Linked DNA regions of Actinokineospora baliensis. The protein of the gene in region 1 interacts with the protein of each later gene in a pairwise test. Links are inferred from orthologs where the notes say so. Each region holds a gene or a part of one and is shown on either strand. Other genes may lie near its edges. The genes, in order: rpsL and rimP.

Evidence for each region.
Region 2: the proteins of rpsL (region 1) and rimP interact in binary tests that used the Escherichia coli proteins (3 or more experiments, as listed by UniProt). The link is inferred for Actinokineospora baliensis from one-to-one orthologs.

The regions. Positions count from the first base shown.
Region 1 is NZ_JAFBCK010000001.1:704,767-708,148, reverse strand. The notes cover bases 676-3,382. They hold rpsL (30S ribosomal protein S12), read left to right. Parts: upstream 676-1,695; coding sequence 1,696-2,070; downstream 2,071-3,382. Other genes in these bases: fusA (elongation factor G), read left to right, coding at 2,612-3,382; rpsG (30S ribosomal protein S7), read left to right, coding at 2,072-2,542; JOD54_RS02965 (hypothetical protein), read left to right, coding at 676-1,163. Outside these bases: JOD54_RS02970 (Imm1 family immunity protein), read left to right, coding at 1-200; more of JOD54_RS02965, read left to right, coding at 579-675. UniProt on the Escherichia coli protein: With S4 and S5 plays an important role in translational accuracy. Interacts with and stabilizes bases of the 16S rRNA that are involved in tRNA selection in the A site and with the mRNA backbone.
Region 2 is NZ_JAFBCK010000001.1:6,833,716-6,849,651, forward strand. Bases 133-2,884 are described here. They hold rimP (ribosome maturation factor RimP), read right to left. Parts: upstream 1,904-2,884; coding sequence 1,361-1,903; downstream 133-1,360. Other genes in these bases: JOD54_RS30310 (YlxR family protein), read right to left, coding at 133-247; nusA (transcription termination factor NusA), read right to left, coding at 351-1,364; JOD54_RS30325 (hypothetical protein), read left to right, coding at 2,069-2,503; JOD54_RS30330 (ferritin-like domain-containing protein), read left to right, coding at 2,500-2,884. In the rest of the region: more of JOD54_RS30310, read right to left, coding at 1-132; more of JOD54_RS30330, read left to right, coding at 2,885-3,000; JOD54_RS30335 (methyl-accepting chemotaxis protein), read right to left, coding at 3,540-5,135; JOD54_RS30340 (hypothetical protein), read right to left, coding at 5,272-6,039; JOD54_RS30345 (aminotransferase class V-fold PLP-dependent enzyme), read right to left, coding at 6,088-7,119; JOD54_RS30350 (YjbQ family protein), read left to right, coding at 7,144-7,554; JOD54_RS30355 (YhgE/Pip domain-containing protein), read right to left, coding at 7,539-8,495; JOD54_RS30360 (DUF8017 domain-containing protein), read left to right, coding at 8,622-9,329; JOD54_RS30365 (DUF8017 domain-containing protein), read left to right, coding at 9,376-10,176; JOD54_RS30370 (HAD family hydrolase), read left to right, coding at 10,198-10,902; JOD54_RS30375 (DUF8017 domain-containing protein), read left to right, coding at 10,899-11,729; JOD54_RS30380 (hypothetical protein), read right to left, coding at 11,730-15,936.

The DNA.
Region 1 (3,382 bases):
GGCCAGGTCTGTGGGCGAGCCACGACGGCACGGCGAGCACCTCGGCTGTGCTCGACTACGACCACATGGGCAGCGCGGTCGAAGTGTTGGCCAACAGCCAGATCCCGTACCCCGCGGTGCTCGAGGCGGCCGTCGGCTTCTTCCGGTCCCGCGGTGACCGCCCGGCGTCGGTGCGGTGGCAGCGGGAAGGCGCTGACTAAGAGCGACACCACGCCGCCGGGAGCTTTCGAACGCTCCTTCGAGTGGACCAGCCGCGCGCCCGCTTGGGTACCCCCGTTTTGACCTCCTTGACCACCCGCCCACCACCGCGAACTTCGGGTCGGCGATCAGCCCCCGTCCCCGCACAAGTGGCACACCGTGTGCACCTCGTCCGGCACATCCCCGATGTCATCGTCGTCCTCCACCGCCCCATCACAGCGCGAATCCCCAACTCCCGCCAGCCCTCGACCCACCACCAAGGCCCTCACCGCCTTCCTCCTAGACGGCGAATAGACCACGCCTGAAGTCAGCCCGTATCGCGGCGGGATAAACTCCCTCCACTTCATTGGCCGTCAATCGGATGCGGACGGGCAACCTCAGTGGATTCCATCCCCCAGCGCATCGCCTACGTGGACGAGACGAGCGCGAAAACGGGTGCTGGCACTCGCCTTTACGGCCTCGCGGCGGTGCTCACCCAGGCCCAGCACCACCCGGTGATCGAGGCCGAGCTGACCAATGCCCTGCCGCCCGGCCGCGGCTACCTGCACCACTACGACGAGCCACCGGACCGGCGCGCGGCCATCGCGAAGATCATCGCGAACCTGCCCCTTGACGGGGCCATTCTGCTCGCCGAGGTGTCGTCGAGTCAGCAGCAGGAACGGGCGAGAACCCGTCTGCTGGCGCACCTGCTGCCCCGGCTGCAGCACCAGGAGGGGGTGGAGCGCGTCTACCTGGAAAGCAGATCGGGCGCGGATCGCCACGACCGCAGGACGCGCGAGCGGTTGCGGTCGTCCCGGCGCATCTCCACCGACTTCCGCGTCGACCACGTCGGCAAGTCGGCCACGCCGCTCGTGTGGTTGCCGGACTTTGTCGCGGGCGCCTACATCGCGGCCATGTTCCACGGGGAGGCCGAGCCGTGGGACATCCTCACCACGAGCCACGTCGTTGACGTGTGCAAGCCCTGAACAGCGCGAAACCCGGGGTCCCACGACGACGCGGGCACGTTCCCGGGCTCACTTCTGCCGCATCCGCGGATCGACAGCTTGTGACCTAAGGTTAGCCGAGATCCCCCGGCGCTTCAAACCGAGCCGTGGGCGCCGCCTCCGTTGACTGAGAGCGACACCACACCGCCGGGTGCTTTCGAACACTCCTTCGAGTGGACCAGCCGCGCGCCCGCTTGGGTACCCCCGTTTTGACCTCCCCGTCACGACCAAGGTATCTTTGCTACTCGTGCCCGACCCATGTCGGGTCGGTCCGTGTGCCTGTGCCGCGCGGTCCACGCCGACGGTGTCCACCTGGATGTCGCCGGGTGGACTCCTGCCAGTCACGCCGGAGTTCCTCCCGAACCCCGCTGGGATGGTTTTCTTCCCGTGCGGGAGCCGCGAGAGCGGGCGACACGCCCGACCTCGGGGGGCGGGCGGAGTAGCAGGAACCGCAAGTACACAGTGCCTTCGGCGCCCCGCGCGGGCGTCGGGAGTGATCAGAGAAAGCCGGTCTATGCCCACGATCCAGCAGCTGGTCCGCAAGGGCCGCCAGGACAAGGTCGCCAAGCAGAAGACTGCGGCTCTCAAGGGGAGCCCGCAGCGGCGTGGCGTGTGCACCCGCGTGTACACCACCACCCCGAAGAAGCCGAACTCCGCCCTCCGCAAGGTCGCCCGCGTGAAGCTGACCAGCGGTATCGAGGTCACGGCGTACATCCCGGGCGAGGGGCACAACCTGCAGGAGCACTCGATGGTGCTCGTGCGCGGCGGCCGCGTTAAGGACCTCCCGGGTGTTCGGTACAAGATCATCCGCGGCTCGCTGGACACGCAGGGCGTGAAGAACCGCAAGCAGGCGCGCAGCCTCTACGGCGCGAAGAAGGAGAAGAGCTGACATGCCCCGTAAGGGACCGGCCCCGAAGCGGCCGCTGATCTCCGACCCGGTGTACAGCTCGCCGCTGGTCACCCAGCTCATCAACAAGGTGCTCAAGGACGGCAAGCGCTCGGTCGCCGAGCGCATCGTCTACGGCGCCCTGGAAGGTGCCCGCGACAAGACCGGCACCGACCCGGTCGTCACCCTCAAGCGCGCCCTCGACAACGTGAAGCCGACCCTGGAGGTCAAGAGCCGCCGCGTCGGTGGTGCGACCTACCAGGTGCCGATCGAGGTCAAGCCGGGTCGCTCGACGACCCTGGCGCTGCGCTGGTTGGTGTCCTTCTCGCAGGCGCGCCGGGAGAAGACCATGATCGAGCGGCTGATGAACGAGCTCCTCGACGCCTCCAACGGTCTTGGCGCCAGCGTCAAGCGCCGCGAGGACACGCACAAGATGGCCGAGTCCAACAAGGCCTTCGCCCACTACCGCTGGTGATCTCACGGGCGTCCGCCATCCCGGCGGGCGCCTCAGCGGCGCCGTAGCTCAAGGACAGGGGAAGAACCCGTGGCACTCGACGTGCTGACCGACCTCGCCAAGGTCCGCAACATCGGGATCATGGCCCACATCGACGCGGGCAAGACCACGACGACCGAGCGGATCCTCTTCTACACGGGGATCAGCTACAAGATCGGCGAGGTGCACGACGGCGCCGCGGTCATGGACTGGATGGAGCAGGAGCAGGAGCGGGGGATCACCATCACCTCCGCCGCCACCACCTGCTACTGGAAAGACCACCAGATCAACATCATCGACACCCCCGGGCACGTCGACTTCACCGTCGAGGTGGAGCGGTCGCTTCGGGTGCTCGACGGTGCGGTCGCGGTGTTCGACGGCAAGGAGGGCGTCGAGCCCCAGTCCGAGCAGGTGTGGCGCCAGGCCTCCAAGTACGACGTGCCGCGCATCTGCTTCGTGAACAAGATGGACAAGCTCGGCGCCGACTTCTACTTCACCGTGCGCACGATCTCCGAGCGCCTCGGCGCCAAGCCGCTGCCGATCCAGCTCCCGATCGGGTCGGAGGGCGACTTCATCGGCGTCGTCGACCTGGTCGAGATGCGGGCGCTCACCTGGCGCGGCGAGGTCAAGAAGGGCGAGGACTACGCCATCGAGGAGATCCCGGCGGATCTGCTCGACAAGGCCAAGGAGTACCGGGACGCCCTCGTCGAGGCCGTCGCCGAGACCGATGACGAGCTCATGGAGCTCTACATCGGCGGCGAGGAGCTCAGCATCGAGCAGATCAAGACCGGCATCCGCAAGATCGTCACCGACGGTTCGGCG
Region 2 (15,936 bases), 6.1 Mb from region 1 along the record:
CCTCCACGGGACGGGAGTATCCCGTCCCGACACCGCCCGCGATCCGCTCGATCTCCGATCGCAGACCGGCCACGTCGAGCGCGTCCTGGACCCGCAGGGCCCTGGGGAACGCCCGCCGCTTCTCGGCCTTGGCCAGACACCCTGGGTCGGGGTGCACCCACGCGCCCCGGCCCGGCATCCTGCGCCGCGGATCGGGGACCAGGTCCCCGTCCGCGTGCACCACTCGCAGCAGTTCCGCGGCCGCCACCCGAGCCCGGCACCCCACGCAGGTGCGCACCGGGGTTGCCCCAGGCAGGCGCGTGGAAACCGGGTGTTGATGGCGAACCATGGGAAAGTCTATCTTGTCCGGCTCAGTCAGCAGAACCGGATACCGGAGCCGCCTGCGCGCCCGCCGCCGCGTCGCTGCGGATGTCGATGCGCCACCCGGTCAACCGCGCCGCCAACCGGGCGTTCTGGCCCTCCTTGCCGATGGCCAGCGACAGCTGGAAGTCCGGGACCACCACCCTGGCGGTCTTGGCCCGCTCGTCGACGACCGTGACCGACACCACCTTCGCGGGCGAGAGCGCGTTGCCCACGAACGTCGCCGGGTCGTCGGAGTAGTCGATGATGTCGATCTTCTCCCCGGCCAGCTCGCTCATCACGTTGCGCACCCGGGCGCCGACCGGGCCGATGCAGGCGCCCTTGGCGTTGACCCCGGCGACGGTCGAGCGGACCGCGATCTTCGAGCGGTGCCCGGCCTCGCGGGCGACCGCCGGGATCTCCACCGTGCCGTCGGCGATCTCGGGCACCTCCAGGGCGAAGAGCCTGCGCACCAGGTTGGGGTGCGTTCGCGACAACGTGATCTGCGGCCCGCGTGTTCCCCGGGTGACGCCGACCACGTAGCACTTGATGCGGGTGCCGTGCTCGTAGTTCTCGCCCGGCACCTGCTCGACCGCGGGCAGCACGCCCTCGGTGTCGCCGACCTGCACGACCACCATGCCCCGGGAGTTGGCCCGGGTGTCGCGCTGCACCACGCCCGCGACGATCTCGCCCTCCTTCGCGGAGAACTCGCCGAAGGTGCGCTCGTGCTCGGCGTCGCGCAGCCGCTGCAGGATGACCTGCCTGGCGGTGGTCGCCGCGATCCGGCCGAAGCCCTCGGGGGTGTCGTCCCACTCCTCGTCGACCTCGCCGTCGGCGCCTGTCGTGTAGGCCAGCACCCTGACCAGGCCGGTGCGCTTGTCGATGTCGATGCGCGCGTGCGGCTGGTGCCCCTCGGTGTGCTTGTAGGCGGTCAGCAGCGCCGTCTCGATGGCCTCGATGACCGTCTCGAACGGGATGTCCTTGTCGCGCTCGATCGCCCGCAGCGCCGCGATGTCCACGTTCATCGCGCGTCCTCCTCAGTACCGGACGCCCGACCTTCGAGCATCGCCATCTCCGCCACCGGCGGTTGTTTGAACTCCACCTCGACCACGGCGTGCGCGACCTCGCTGTAGGTGACCCGGCGCAGCTCGCCGTCGAGCAGCACCTGGACACCGCCTTCGGGGTCCTCATCGGCCGCCCCGACCCTTGCGGTGAACTCCGCGCCCTCCACCGGGCGGATCTTGACCAGCCGCAGCTTGGCCCGCCGCCAGTGCCGGGGCCGGGTCAGCGGCCGGTCCACCCCCGGTGAGGTGACCTCGAGGGTGTAGGGCCCGCCGAGGACGGCGTCGTGCTCGTCGAGCACCGCCGAGACGGCCCGGCTGACCACGGCGACCTCGTCGAGGCCGACCCCGTCGTCGCCGTCGACCACGACCCGCACCAGCCGCCTGCGCCCGGCCTGGGCGACGTCGAGCTGCTCGAGCTCGAACCCGGCCGCGGCGATGGCGCCCGCCACCACGGGTTCCAGCTCGGCCGTGACGTGGTCGCCTTGTCCCTGGTTGGCCACCGTGGCCGCTCCCTGTTCTGGTCGATGGTGCGATTGTCTGCCGGTCGGCGGTACACCCGCCCACCGTGGTCACCTAGCGTATCTCGCCCGCCATGGGACAGCCGCCGCAGGCGATCATCCCGACTCCCCGACCGCCCGAACCCGGGCCTGGCAGGATGACCGACCGTGAGCACCACCGGATCCCTCAGCCGCCGCGCACTGCTGCTGGCGGCGTCCGCGGTCGGGCTGGCGGCCTGCACGCCGACGCAGGCCGCACCGCCACCACCGGACCCGCTGGCCGAATTGGAGGCACGGGCATTGGCGGACGCGACCACCGCCCGGGCACTGGGTGCGACGGCGGTGGCGGACGCCAGGGCCGAGCACGCGCGGGTGCTGCGGGCCGAGATGGACCGCGAACGCCCGCCCAAGCCCTCCTCGTCCGGCGCACCGACCACGACTCAGGCCCCCACTCCCCCGGCAGACCCGAAGGCCCTGGTCGAGTCGTTGACCAAAGCCCAGCAGGAAGCGACGGCCCTGGTGGCCACGCTGCCCAGGTACCGGGCCGGGCTGGTCGGCTCGGTCGCGGCGGGGTGCGCGTGCCTGGTGGAGGTGCTGGCATGACCCAACCGACAACCCAGCCGGTGTCGACGTCGGTGCCGCCCACCCGGGCACCGCTGGCACAGGACTCGCTGGCCGCGGTCCAGGCCGCCCTGGGCGCCGAACACGCCGCCGTGTGGGTGTACGGCCTGGTCAGCGCCTTCCTCCCGGCCTCGTTCGACAAGCCGATCGGGGACGGCGCCCAAGCCCACCGAACCCGCCGCGACACCACCGAGCGACTCCTGGGCGCCTCCGGTGCCACCCCGGCCCCGGCCGAACCCGCGTACCTACCCCCCAAACCGGTGACCGACCAAGCCTCAGCCCTGACCCTGGTGATCGACGCGGAACAGGACTGCACAGTCGCCTGGCGCGCCGTCCTGGAACGCACCGACGCCGAGGTCGCCGCCGATGTCCGGGCCAACGCCGCCCTCGCCCTGACCGAGTCAGCGGTCCGCGCCACCCGATGGCGCAAGACGGCGGGAATCACCCCCCTGACTCCCGTACTCCCAGGCCAGCCCTAGACCCGGACGACGGGTGCTGAACCGCACCGCCGATGTCGGATCCACGCCGCCACGGCGGGGATCAACCCACCAGCCCGCTGTGCCGCCGGGGCCAGCCCGGCACCTTCGAGCCGCACCCTCCGCAGCGGCGTGCTGGCCAGCCCTAGGCCCCGGCTGAACCGCATCGCCGATGTCGGATTCCCGCCGCCCGGCGGCGGGAATCACCCCATCCGCACCCTGTGTCGCTGAGGCTCGCCCGCAGCTGGCTCGGCACTTCGGGCCGCGCACTCCGCAGCGGCGTACCGGGCGGTCGTCGAGCACGCCCCGTGCTCCACGCCAGCCCCAGGCCCCGATCGAGAGGTGCTGAACCGCACGGCCGATGTCGCGGCCAACCCGACACCTTCGAGCCGCACCCTCCCGGTCGGCCGTCGAGCACGCCCCCAGTGTTCTCAGGCCAGCCATTGGCCCCACGGACGTCCCCGGACAAGGCGAAACCGGGCAGGGCTCCCTTGGGGTGGAGCCCTGCCCGGTCACCGGACCCGCGTTCGGTACTGGAGCGGTCAGTACGTGAAGCGGGTGACCATTTCCTGGAGCCTGCCGCTGAGGCGGGTGAGCTCCGAGGTGGCTTGTTCGGCTTCGGTGACGCCGCGGGAGGTTTCGTCGGCGGCGCCCGCGACCTCGGTGATGGCGGAGGCGATGGCGTTGGTGCCGTTGGCGGCTTCCGAGACGCTGCGGCTGACCTCGTCGGAGGTGGCCGACTGCTCCTCGACGGCCACCGCGATGGCCGACTGGAACTGGTTGACCCGGTCGATGACCTGCACGATCTGCCCGATCGCGGCCACGGCGGCCTCGGTGTCGGCCTGGATCGCGGCGACCCGGCGGCCGATGTCCTCGGTGGCGCTGGCGGTCTCCTGGGCCAGGTCCTTGACCTCACCGGCGACGACGGCGAAGCCCTTGCCCGCGTCACCGGCGCGGGCGGCCTCGATGGTGGCGTTGAGCGCCAGCAGGTTGGTCTGCTCGGCGATGGAGCGGATGGTCTTGAGGACGTCGCCGATCTCGGCCGAGGAGGAGCCGAGGCGGGTGATGATGTCGTTGGTGTGCTGGGCGGTGGCGGTGGCCTCGGCGCCGACCTTGGCCGCCTCGGAGGTGTTCGCGGCGATCTCGCGGATGGAGGCGCCGAGTTCGTCGGCGGCGGCGGAGACGGTGCCGACGCTGTCGGACACGCGGCCCGCGGCGTTGGACACCTCACCGGCGCGGTGCGAGGTGGAGCCCGCGGCGTCGGTGAGCCTGCCGTTGGTGGCGGCGAGCCGGTCGGCGGACCCGGCCAGGCCGGAGGCGGACTCGGCGACGTCGGAGACGACGGTGCGGATCTCGTTGACCGCGTGGTGCAGCGCCCGGCCCATCTCGCCGATCTCGTCCTGCGAGCTCACGGACAGCTTCTGGGTGAGGTCGCCCGCGGCGACCCGGTTGGCGTAGTCCTGCAGGCCGCGGACCGGCCTGCGGATGCTGCGGGTCAGCAGCCAGCCGAGGGTGAGGGCCAGCAGCACGGCGGCAGCGATGACGCCGATGGTCAGCCAGCGGGAGGTGGCGGTCATGTCCGCGATCTCCTGGCGCTGGGTCTCGGCGTAGCGGACCAGCGCGTCGGTCAGGTTCGCGAAGTCGGCGGTGACCTTGGGCAGGTTCTGCTGGGCTTCCTGGTTGTACTTGACCTCGTTGGCGGTGTCACCGGCGGCGGTGGCGGCGCGGCGGTTCTTGTGCGAGGTCCAGAAGGTCTCGTTGTCGCTCTTGAGCTGGGTGAGCATCGGCTGCAGCTCGGCCGGGATGCTGCCGGCCAGCTTGGCGAAGGCGGCGTCGGTGTCGGCGAGCTGCTGGTCGCGGCCCTTGGCCAGGCTCTCCAGGGCGCCGGGGTCCTTGACGGTCTCCATGACCACGTCGGTGGTCAGCGCGGAGAGGTTGTTGGTCTGCACGGACTTGACGTCCACCAGCGGGGTGACGGTGTCCTCGGAGATCGAGGCGGCCCGGTCGCTGACGTTCGCCTGCTGGGTGAGGCTGAACACGCCGAGCGCGATGACGACGACGGCGAGCACGAGGAAAGCGCTGAACACCCGGGTGCCGACACTGCGCCGCAGCGGGTTGCGAGTCCCTGAATCAGCCATGCGAGCCTCTCCCTGTCCGGTGCGCGGACGAGCCCGCGCCGACGGCGCCACCGAGCACCGGTGGCACTCCTCAGGCGTGGTATCGGGCGGCGCGGGCCCGGGAGTAGGAGTTTCGCGTCACTTCACGCCGACGGGTTCAGCCGCCGGTGTCGGGGTCGATCTCGGCACCGAGCCGCAGCGCGTCGGCGCAGACCTTGTCGAGCTGGGGCTTGTCCGCCTTCGTGCCGACCGCTTTGCCGCCCGAGGGGGCGTAGTCGGCCTCGACGATGACCACGACGGTGCCGTTGAGCTGGGAGTCGTAGCCGTTGCTGACCGACTTGAGCGGGGCGGCTTTGACGACGCCCTCGCGGACCAGGTCGTTGACGTTGCCGGTCTCGTCCTCGTTGGTGAGCGCGATGAGGCCCGCGGCCTTCTCCTTGTCGGCCATGTGCACGACCGACACCGAGACCAGCGCCTGCTTGCCGCCGACGTCGGCGGTGTACATGGCCTGGGTGACCTTGGTGCACTGGCCCGGCTGCGAGAGCAGCTGCTTGGTCTTGCCGTAGGCGTGCTGCTGGCAGTCGCTGTCGACCCTCGGTCGGGGGACATCCGGGTGGGCGACGAAGGTGTAGACGCCCGGGGCCTTCGGTCGGGTCTGCTCGGTGCTCGGGGTGGTCTGCTGGGTGCTCTCGCCCTGCACGTACCAGAACACGAATCCGGAGATCACGGCGATGGCGACCAGGCCCGCGATGCGCAACGCCCAGGTCAGCGCCGGGTTGCCGGTCGGGGCGGGTGCCTGCTCCTGGAAGCGGAACGGTTCGTCGGGGCGTCGGCCCGCTTGCACGCGCGGGATCCACTCGGTCTCCCCGGAGCGGTTGTACTGCTCGGGGGGCCAAGGCGGTCCGGGGCGCTGGGGATCCGACACGAACGCTGACAGTAGTTGGTGTGGCCCGCCGGTGTCATTCGACCCGTTTCATCCGAGTCGTCCACGTCGGATTGCGGCGACCGCCACGTCGACGTCTTCGGCGGTGTTGTAGAGGTGGAAGGCGAGCCGGGTGCGGCCTGCCCGGTTGGCACAGCGAACACCCGCTTCCGCGAGTTGTTCGGCGGCACCGGGCAGGTCGAGGGCGACGATCGCGGAGCCCTGCGGTGGCAGGTCCAGCTGGGCTAAGAGGCTGTCGGCGAGCCCAACGACGTGGTCACGCACTGCGACCTGGTCGAGGCTAGCGAGCCACGGCAGCGCTGCGGCGGCGCCGACTTGGGAGAACCAGGCCGGGCCGATGTCGTAGGCGCGCGAACTGTCCGCTAGGCGCAGCGGCAGGCCATAGATCGAGTCCCACGGGTCTTCTCCGGCGTACCAGCCTGCGGCGACGGGCCGGGTCCACTCGCGGGCCTGGGGGCGGACCGCGAGCCAAGAGGCGCCGCGCGGGGATACGAGCCACTTGTATCCGGCGCCGACGACCCAGTCGACCCAGGTCAGGTCCATGGGGAGCCAGCCGAGGGCCTGGGTGACGTCGAGCAGGACGCGCGTTCCGGCGGCGCGCAGGCCCGGCAGGTCGGCGATCACCCCGTCCGCGGACTGCACGGCGCTGACGGCGACCAGGTCGTGGCCGGGGGCGTGGTCGACCAGGTCGGTGGGATCCACCTCGGTGACGGTGACGCCGCGGTGGCCTTGGGCGGCGAACGGGAAGGTCACACTGGTGAACTCGCCCCGGGCGGTGAGCACCCGGGTGCCGTCCGGCACAGCGGCGGCGACCATGGCGACGAGCTGCGAGACGCTCGCGCCGATGGCGACTTCGGCCGGGTCTGCCCCGACCAGGCCCGCCCACGCCGCGCGCGCGGTCGCGACGTGCGGGTCGAACACGGGCGGAGGGTCCTCGCCGCGTCCCCACCGCTCGACAGCGGCCCCGACGGCGGCGACCACGCGGGCGGGCGGCACGCCGATGCTCGCGGAGTTGAGGTACCCGGTCGGGACGTCGAACAGCTCTCCAAAGGCGGTGCGCACGTCCAAAACAGTACGGTGGGTGGGGTGCACAGCGAGGAGTTCGAGATCACGACCGGCGACACCGAGGTCGTCCACGACCTGACCGGCCGGTGCGCGGAGTTCTTGGCCGAGGCGGGCGCGGTGGACGGCTTGCTGCACGTCTGGGTCCCGCACGCCACCGCCGGGGTCGCGGTGCTGGAGACGGGCGCGGGCAGCGACGACGACCTGCTCGCCGCGTTGCGGGCGCTGCTGCCGAAGGACTTCGCCTGGCGGCACCGGCACGGCTCGCCCGGTCACGGCCGCGACCACGTGCTGCCCGCGCTGGTACCGCCGTACGCCAGCATCCCCGTCCTCAGTGGACGGATGATGCTGGGCACGTGGCAGTCGATCTGCCTGGTGGACACCAATGTGGACAACCCGGTGCGCAAGGTCAGGCTGAGCTACTTGGCGGGCTGAGCGGCCTTGCGCGCGTTCGGCAGGACGACCGCGACGAGTCCGGCCACGGCGATGCCGCCGAGCACGAGCAGGCCCAGCGTCACGTCCGGCGCGTCAGGCGTGCCCTGCAGGAGGCTGCGGAGCCCCTCGGCGGCGAACCGGAACGGCGTCCAGGACCACAAGAGCGCGCGGTAGGCCGGGTCGAGCATCTCCGGGACCTGCCCCGCCACCGCCGGGGCGATCAGGTAGAGCGGCCCGAGCAGGGCCATCGCGCGGATGCCGAGGTGGTGCAGCAGCGCGCCTTGCAGTGCGACGAAGGCGACCGCGGTGAGCAAGAGGTAGCCCAGGACGGCGAAGTCCAGCGGTAGCCCGGAATCCCACAGGGCCAGGAACCCCGCGACAACGGCGACCCCGGTGACGCTGACCCCCGCGATCAGCCCGATGCGGTGCGCGGGCTCGGCCTTCACGCCCAGCCTGCCGCCGAGCACCACGAGCCCGGCGCCCGCGACGAGCCCGCCGATCCACAGCAGCGCGGAAGCGGCCAGCGGCGCGGTCCGGCCCGCCGTGCTCGCCGGGGAGATCATCTCGGTGCGGACCTGGCCACCGAGTGCGGCGGCGGCCCCGGTGAGCACCTGCTGGGCGACCTGGGTGCCCTGCGGGTTGACCGCGCCGGACAGCACGATCGTCGCCCCGCCCGCGCCGAGTTCGAGCACGCCGTAGACCTCTTTGTCGGCCAGGGCCCGGCGAGCGCCGTCGGGGGTCTCGACCCGCCAGGCGACGGCCTCGCCACCGTGGGCGGCGATCTTCTCGGCCGCCGGGCGCAGCGGGTCGGCGGCCGCGACGGCGAGCGGGACGCCGTCGGGGCGGGCGCTGGCCTGGCTGCCGAAGGTGAGCAGGCCGAGGACGGCGGCGACCGCGGCACCCACGACCGCGAGCAGGGCGACCAGGCGGGAGCTGGACATCGGGTTCTCCGGATTCATCAGTCGTTGAATTACGCCGCCAGGGTAGGGCCCGCGCGGCACGGAAGTCAACGCGTGTTGAAATCGACTGCCGGACCGACCCCGGTCCGGCTGGGCTACGGTCATCCGGTGCGCACCCAGCGGGCGGCCGTCGCGGCCCTCTCGCTCGCGGCGGCCGTGGCGGTCCTGGCCACCGTCGCCGTCCTCAGATCGCACGAGGACGACCCGGACGCCCCGCACGTGACCGCAGTCCCGCCCACCAGGACCCGACCGGCCGCCCCCGCCTCCCCCAACCTGCCCGGCTGGCAGGTCGTCGACGACGACGCGGCGGGCCTGCGCTACGAGGTGCCGTCGAACTGGGCGCTCGCCCCGGAGACCGAGACGCTGGAGTCGTCCTCCGGCGCGGTGCTCACCCACCTCGCGGACTTCGGGACCTACCTGTGCCAGGGCGCCGAGTACGGGCGGGCGTTCGCGGGCAGCGGGCGCGTCGACGGCGACCCCGCCGAGGTGGCCGCGGAGTTGGCGGCGGCCATCGCCGCCGACCAGTACAGCGACGGCAGCCAGACGGCGAAGGTGACGCTGTCGCGGCCGACGCCGATCGTGCGGGACGGGGCCCGCGGCACGCTCATCAGGGCCGACGCGGAGGTGACCGCCGGTGAGGTCGCCGACCGGTGCGCCAGCACCAGGGGCGTGGTCACGGTCGTCGCGCTGGCCACCGCGGCGGGGACGGCGGTGGTGGTGCTCAGCGCCGACACCGACGACCGCGGCGACACCGCGCCCACCGCCTCCGGGGACGACCTGCGCGGCATGGCCGACAGCGTCCGGCCCCGACGGTGACCGGGTCAACGGCGGCGGGACTGTCCGACCGGTACTGTCGGCGCCCATGACCTACCCCGGCGGCGACTACCAGGGCCTGGGCTTCTACCCGGGCCCACCCAAACCCGACCGGCGCAGGCTCGTGATCGTCCTGTCGGTGGTGGCAATCGTGCTGGTCGTGGGTGCGGTGACCGCGGTCGTGCTGCTGCAGCAGCAGTCCAGCACCCCGGCCCTGCCCCCGAGCAGCACGACGGCGACCACCACCACGGGCCCGACCTCGACGACCACCAGCCGCAAGACGACGACCACGACCACCACCAAGCGGGCGGGCCGAGTGATCGAGAACGACACGGCCAAGATCTCCTACGCCGTGCCGGACACGTGGACACCGGTCGAGTCGGCGCAACCGATCACGCTGAAGTCGTTGCCGGGCGTGGCCATCGACCATCTGGTCGGGCTCACCCCCTACGACTGCGGCGGCAAGAACTACAGCCGCGGCGTCGTGGGCGGCGGCAAGGTCGCCAAGGGCGAGTTGGACCAGCGGGCCACCGAGATCGCGAAGGCGTTCGGCACCGAGTTCTACAACGGCGGCACGGCCGTGGACGTGGTCACGGGCACACCGAAGGCGATCACCGTGACCGGCGCGGACGACAAGCAGTACAAGGGTGTGCGCGTCGAGGCCGAGGTGACCAGCGCGGGCGACCAGTGCCTGGCAGGCAAGGGGAAGCTGGTGGTCGTGCTGCTCGACGACGGCACCGACCTGCGGCTGCTGGTGGTCAACGGCGACACCGAGGGCGGTCCGGCGACACCGCCGACGGCCAAGGACGCCGACCTGGCCTCGATCGCCGACAGCGTCCGGCCGCTCTGACCGGCGTGCCACCATGGCCAGGTGACCGAAAAGACCACCCTGGTCCTGTGGGACGTTGACCAGACCCTCGTCGACTACAGCGGCACCGGGCACGCCTGGTACGGCCAGGCCCTGACCAGCGTGCTGGGGGTGGAGCTGGCGCACGTGCCCGCCTTCCCCGGCCGCACGGAGCGCTCGATCACCGTGGAGCTGCTGGAGGCGCACGGCGTCGACTGGACCGAGGAGCACGTCGAGCGGATGTTCGCCGAGCTCATCACCATCGCCACCGCCGCCCGCCCGGACCTGCCGTCGCTGGGGCGCGCGCTGCCGGGGGCGCCCCAGGTGCTCGCCGCGCTGGCCGAGCGGGCGGAGGTCGTGCAGTCGCTGGTCACGGGGAACCTGGTGGAGCTGGCCGACTGCAAGCTGGCCGCGTTCGACCTGCTGCCCCACGTCGACCTGGAGGTCGGCGGGTACGGCTCGGTGTCGGCCGACCGGCACGAGCTGGTCGCGGCGGCCACGCGGGCGGCGCAGGCCAAGTACGGCGCGGTGTTCGCGCCGCGCTCGGTCGTGGTGATCGGCGACACACCGCACGACGTGGCGGCGGCGCACCACCACGGGGCGGTCGGGGTGGCGGTCGCCACCGGGCGGTACTCGGTGGAGGAACTCGTGGCCTGCGGGGCGGACGTGGTGCTGACCGACCTGACCGACACCGACGCCGTCGTGGCGACGCTGCTGCGCACCACATGAGCGAGCCCTACCAGGTGGACCCCCTGAGCGGGCGACCACTGGGGCACCAGAGCTTCGGGGCGTACCCGCCACCGCTCCCGCCACCGCCACCACCGCGCGGGAACACGCGGTGGGTCGTGCTGCTCGCGGTGGTCCTGGCGTTGTTGGTCGGCGCCGTCGTCGCCGTTGTCGCGCTCGTCGACGACTCCCCTGAGCCGGTAGCGGTCGCCGCACCCACCACGTCGCCGCCGCCCACGGTCAGCCTCCCGCAGCCGACGGGTGTCCGGGTGCCGTCCACCAGGCCCGGTTGGCAGGGCGTGCTGTCGGTGAAGGAACAGCTCGTCTACGACGTCCCGGAGGACTGGAAGGTCGAAAACCTCGGCACCGTGGTCGGCTTCAACGACAACAACGGCAACGCGGTCGCCATCATGCACGGCGCGACGACCTACAAACCCGAGGTCTGCCCCGAGTCCCGAGGCTCCTACCGCGGCCACACCGGCTTCGTCTCGGTCGGCTCGACCGACCCAGAACGCGCCGCCCTCAACGGCGCCCGCCTCTTCGCCGACGCCGCCGCCCTCAACCCCGACGACACCAGAGCCCCCGTGGCCACCACACCCCCCACCCCCACCACCATCGCCAACGGCGTCGAGGCCATCTCCGCCACCGCCCGAGTAACCATCACCCACCCCAGCGACTGCCCCTCCCCCACAGTCCTGTTCACCTCAGTCGCCTTCCGCCACGGCACCTCCACAGCCCTCTTCATGATCTACATAGACGAAGGCGTCCCCGACGCCCTCAACCCGGCGATCATCGACCAGATCATCAAGACCATCCGCCCCCGCAGCTAGTCAGCGGCGGCGGGCGGTGTCGAGGCGGTCGTAGGCGGGGGCGTCGCCGGTGCGGGTTCGGGTCCAGGCTCGGGTGAACAGGTCGGGGACGGGCTCCAGGGGGGTGATGACGAGCCACGGGTGCTCGGGGAGGTTGTACAGCGGGGCTTTCCAGGCTTCGAGCGGTAGGTGCGGGCTGGCGAGGGCGAGCCAGCCGCCGGGGAGGAACAGGCTGCGGCCCGCGCGGGCGCGTTTGGCGGTGAGCACCAGGTCGGTTTCGGCGAGGGCGGTGCGGGCCGCGCGGAGGCGGGCGGGTTTCCAGCCGGTCCAGCGGGCGACGTTGGCGTCTGTCGGGTCCGGTAAGGCCAGCAGCTGCAGGTAGAGCACGGCGGCGTCCGGGTGCAGGTCGTGGTGGGCGGCGACCTCGGCCACCAGGTCCGGCACGGAGATCGACGCGTCCTGGTAGTAGCCGTTGACCGGCGGCGCCGTGCACGCGGCGGTGGTGCCCGCCGCGGCCAGCAGGTCCAGGACCTCGAAGTCGCGGGAGTGCACCAACTCGGCGACGGCGGCGACGAGGTCCCGGTCGTGCGGCCCGATGCGGCCCGGCCAGGCGGTGAACGAGTAGTCCTCGCCGTCGAAGTGGACGTCGAGCCAGTCCCTGGCGGGGATGTGACCGACCTCTGTGGACGGTTCGGCGCCGGTCAGCGTCCGCACCTCGTCCGCGTCGAACCAGCCGCCGAGGGACAGGCCGAACCCCGGGTGGGCGACCCGCTCCCTGGCCAACTCCAGCGACCGCGCGAGCGCTTCCCGGTGCGGGGAATCCCCCGGAAGCCGTTGGGCCAGCCACAGCAGCAGGTGGGCGATGCCGAACAGGGTCGAGTCGGTGAAGCCGTCCTTGACCCGTTCCTCGAGGTGCCCGTCGACGAGCCGGTAGTCGGCGTCGGTGTTGAGCCACTTGGTGCTGGCGGGGTTCAACAACGCCGTGACCACACCCGCGACGCCGCGCATCGACGGGAACCGCTTGGTGGCGTCGGCCAACACGTCGTCGTCCACGGGCGTCACCGCGCCGAACTCCGCGGTCCACACCTCGGCCACTGCCGCCGCATTGGGCCCGGTGGTCCACAGGTCACCCGGTTCCGCGGGCGCGGCAGCAGCGAGCAACTGCTGGCGCAAACGTTCGCGCAAGTCGCGCATGCGCTCCCGCGCCGCCTTCGCGCCGGGCTGCGACAACCCGAGCACAGCGCGCTCCTCGGCGCTGATGAACCCGTTGCTGGCGCGGAACGCCATGGGCATACCCGCGAGCATGTAGGCCGACTCGGCGGAGCCCAGCCCGGTGCGTTCAACGAGCGCCGCCACGGATTCCGGGCGCCACAGGTATGGGCCGCGCTCGGCCAAGACGTCGAGGAACCGGTTGATCCACGCGCTGTCGAGGGCCGAGACCGGGTCTGCGGTCTTGAGCTCCCACCCGTCGGGGAGCGCGAACTCGTCCGGGGTCCTGGTGAACTGGACGCCGGTGGCGTCACCGCCGGGGCCGTACCAGCTCGTGTACGCGACGGCGATGAAGCCGCCTGGTGTCGGGTGGACCCGGTGGCGTTGTGCGGTCTGGTCCTCGGGCACCGTCGCGACGACCCGCCGCCACTGCCCGGGCTGGTCGAGCATCCCGCTGTCGGCGATCCACCGCAGCACCAGCGCGAGCGTGTCGCGGTGCTCGGCCGGGGTGATCGGGGAGGCCGCGCGCATCGCGATCGCGCCCACGTACGGCATCAGGTCGCCCCAGAAGTAGGTGCGGCACTCGGGGAGGTCTTCGGCGGCCTGCTCCGGCCGGGACGCGATCTCCCGCAGGGCGGCGGTCAGCGCGGGCAGCCCGGTCCGCGCGGGACCGGCGCTCTCGTTGCGGTGCCTCCCAAGCCAGTCGAGCGCGACCGAGACCTGGTTCTCGGTCACGTCCGGTCCGGTCTGGTCCTGTTCCCGCTCCCCCGCCGGGAGGGTGATCGTGGTGAAGGGCCGGTGGGCGACCACCAGCCGGGCGGCTTGGCGCACCACGGACAGCACGCCCGCGAGGAGCCCCGGGTGGCTGATCTCGGGCAACGCGCCGAGCACCGCGGTGGCCAGTGCGTCGCGCTTGCCGTTGACCAGGTCGGTGTACCGGGCGTGGCTGTCGTCGATGTCGTACTCGTCGAGGTCGCCGTCCCAGTCCGATCTGTCGACCTCGGCGACCGCGACAGCCAGCATCGCTTCGGCGGCTTCCCTGCTCACCTCACGCAAAGCAGCCGAACCGGCCTCATCGCGTGGGCGCAGTAGATGCCACCACCGCAGAGGCATGACAACGGGCGTGCCAGCGGCATAAGTCGGGTGGTTGTCGGCGTAGTCGAGCGTGGCGACGGTAGTGCCGTCGGCATCGAGCAGGGCAAACCCGTCGTCTTGCTCGCTCACCGCCAGTCGAGCGCCGGGCAGGTCCAGCAGCCCGGACACCGGCACATCCGCCTGGACCCGACGACCGTCAATACCTTCACCGACCCATGTGCCGTTTGCGTCCTTGTGGACTCGCCACCCGTGTAGGCCGTTCTTGGCGCCCAGTGGGCTTGCCTCGGTGCCAGGCGCTATAGGCCGCAGATCGCAGTACTGACGCTCAAGCCCCTCGACCCCATCGAGGAAAGCGGGCAGGCTCTCGCGGCCTGCCTTACCTGTGAGCGGGTCTACCTCAAGCCACTGCGCCGTGGCCCACACGGTGGTGCCGTCGCTATAGGCGGGGCGCGGGAGAGGAATCACCGTGTCGCCAACGTGGACCGTTCGCCCACCGGTGAACCGCCCGCCGCCGGGTAGCGCCACCGACGCGTGGACGTCGTAAGAGTCGAACGGATCGGTGGCGCCGGGCGCGATGTGGTGGCCTGGGTTGTCACTCCAGTACGCGAGGCGACGGTTGGGGCCGGACCAACTCACCAGCAACACGCCGTCGAACCAAGCGGCCGTGGTGTCGTGGTACCACTGGTGGCGCGCGGCGGCGGGGATCTTGGCGATGTGCTCGGCCAGCAGGCCGTCGGGCCCGGCTACGACGAAGGAGTCCCCGCGCCCCAGAACCAGCGCGGGCCACCCTTCGCCGCTGAGCGCGACCGAGTCGGTGAACTTCGCGGCGGCTTCCTCCACCGCGGGCCAGCCCAGTTCGTCGAGCAGTCCGGCGCGCAGGGTCCGCCGCAGCGCCTCGGGGATGTCGACCCCGGCGAGCGCCCCGACCGCGTCCGGCACGTCGGTGAAGACCTCGGGGACCCGGAGCGCGGCGAACTCGGTCAGGGTCTGCGTGAGGCTGGGGACGGTGAGCCCGATCGCCTCGGTGTTCTTGGTGATCCAGTCGCGCAGCGCGATCCGCAGCCCCGGCACGCCCAGGATCTCGCGGACCAGTTGACTCGTGGCGACGTCGTCCTCGTCGGAGTTGTTGCGCAGGCAGTCAACGACACCCGCGCCGAGCACCGCGCCGTGCTCACTGGCCGCGTAGGCGCTGAGATCGCGGCGGCCGGGGGTCTCGTCGACGAGCCACTCCCACACGTCGGCCTCAGTGGCGTCGGACTCGACGGGGATGCCGTGGGCGAGCAGCAGGTCGATCAGGTCGAGTTCCGACTCGTACCACCTGCCGGACAGGCGTACCCGCTCTCCCCCGGCGGCGAGCCTGGCCGCCATCTTCTCGACCAGGGTGAGCAGGGCAGCGGAACGGGGCGCGTCCCGCCAACCGACGGATCGCGTGGCGACAACGGAGGTCAACCACGCCGCGGGCGTGATGGACACGGCGGGGTCCGCAGGGCCGGTCAGGGCTTGGGTGGCGCCGCCCGCGGTGAGGATGTCCAACCAGAGGTCCAGTGTGGACGTCTGCTGCGGAACGAACGCCAACAGCCGCGCTCGGATCTCGGGGTCGTTCTGTGCCAAGGAGACCAGCGGATCGCGATAGGACTTCCAGAAGCCAGCTGCCGCGCGGGCGATAGACGATGTTCCCAGCACCTCACGCAGTACGCGCTCGTCTTCGGCACGGACGTCGAGCTTTGCGGCCTTGGCCAGCCTGCGCAGGTCTTCAGGCATCCCGGCGTGTGGTGGCAGCCCGGCCCGGACGCGCTCAAGGCAGAGGGTGCGGAACCTGTCGAAGGCGTCCGCGGCGTCGTGGCGACTGGCGAGGCCCTTGGCGTACGCGGAGAGGGCCTTTGCGGGCAACGCGCCCGCGAACGCGAACTCGAGGAAGACCGCG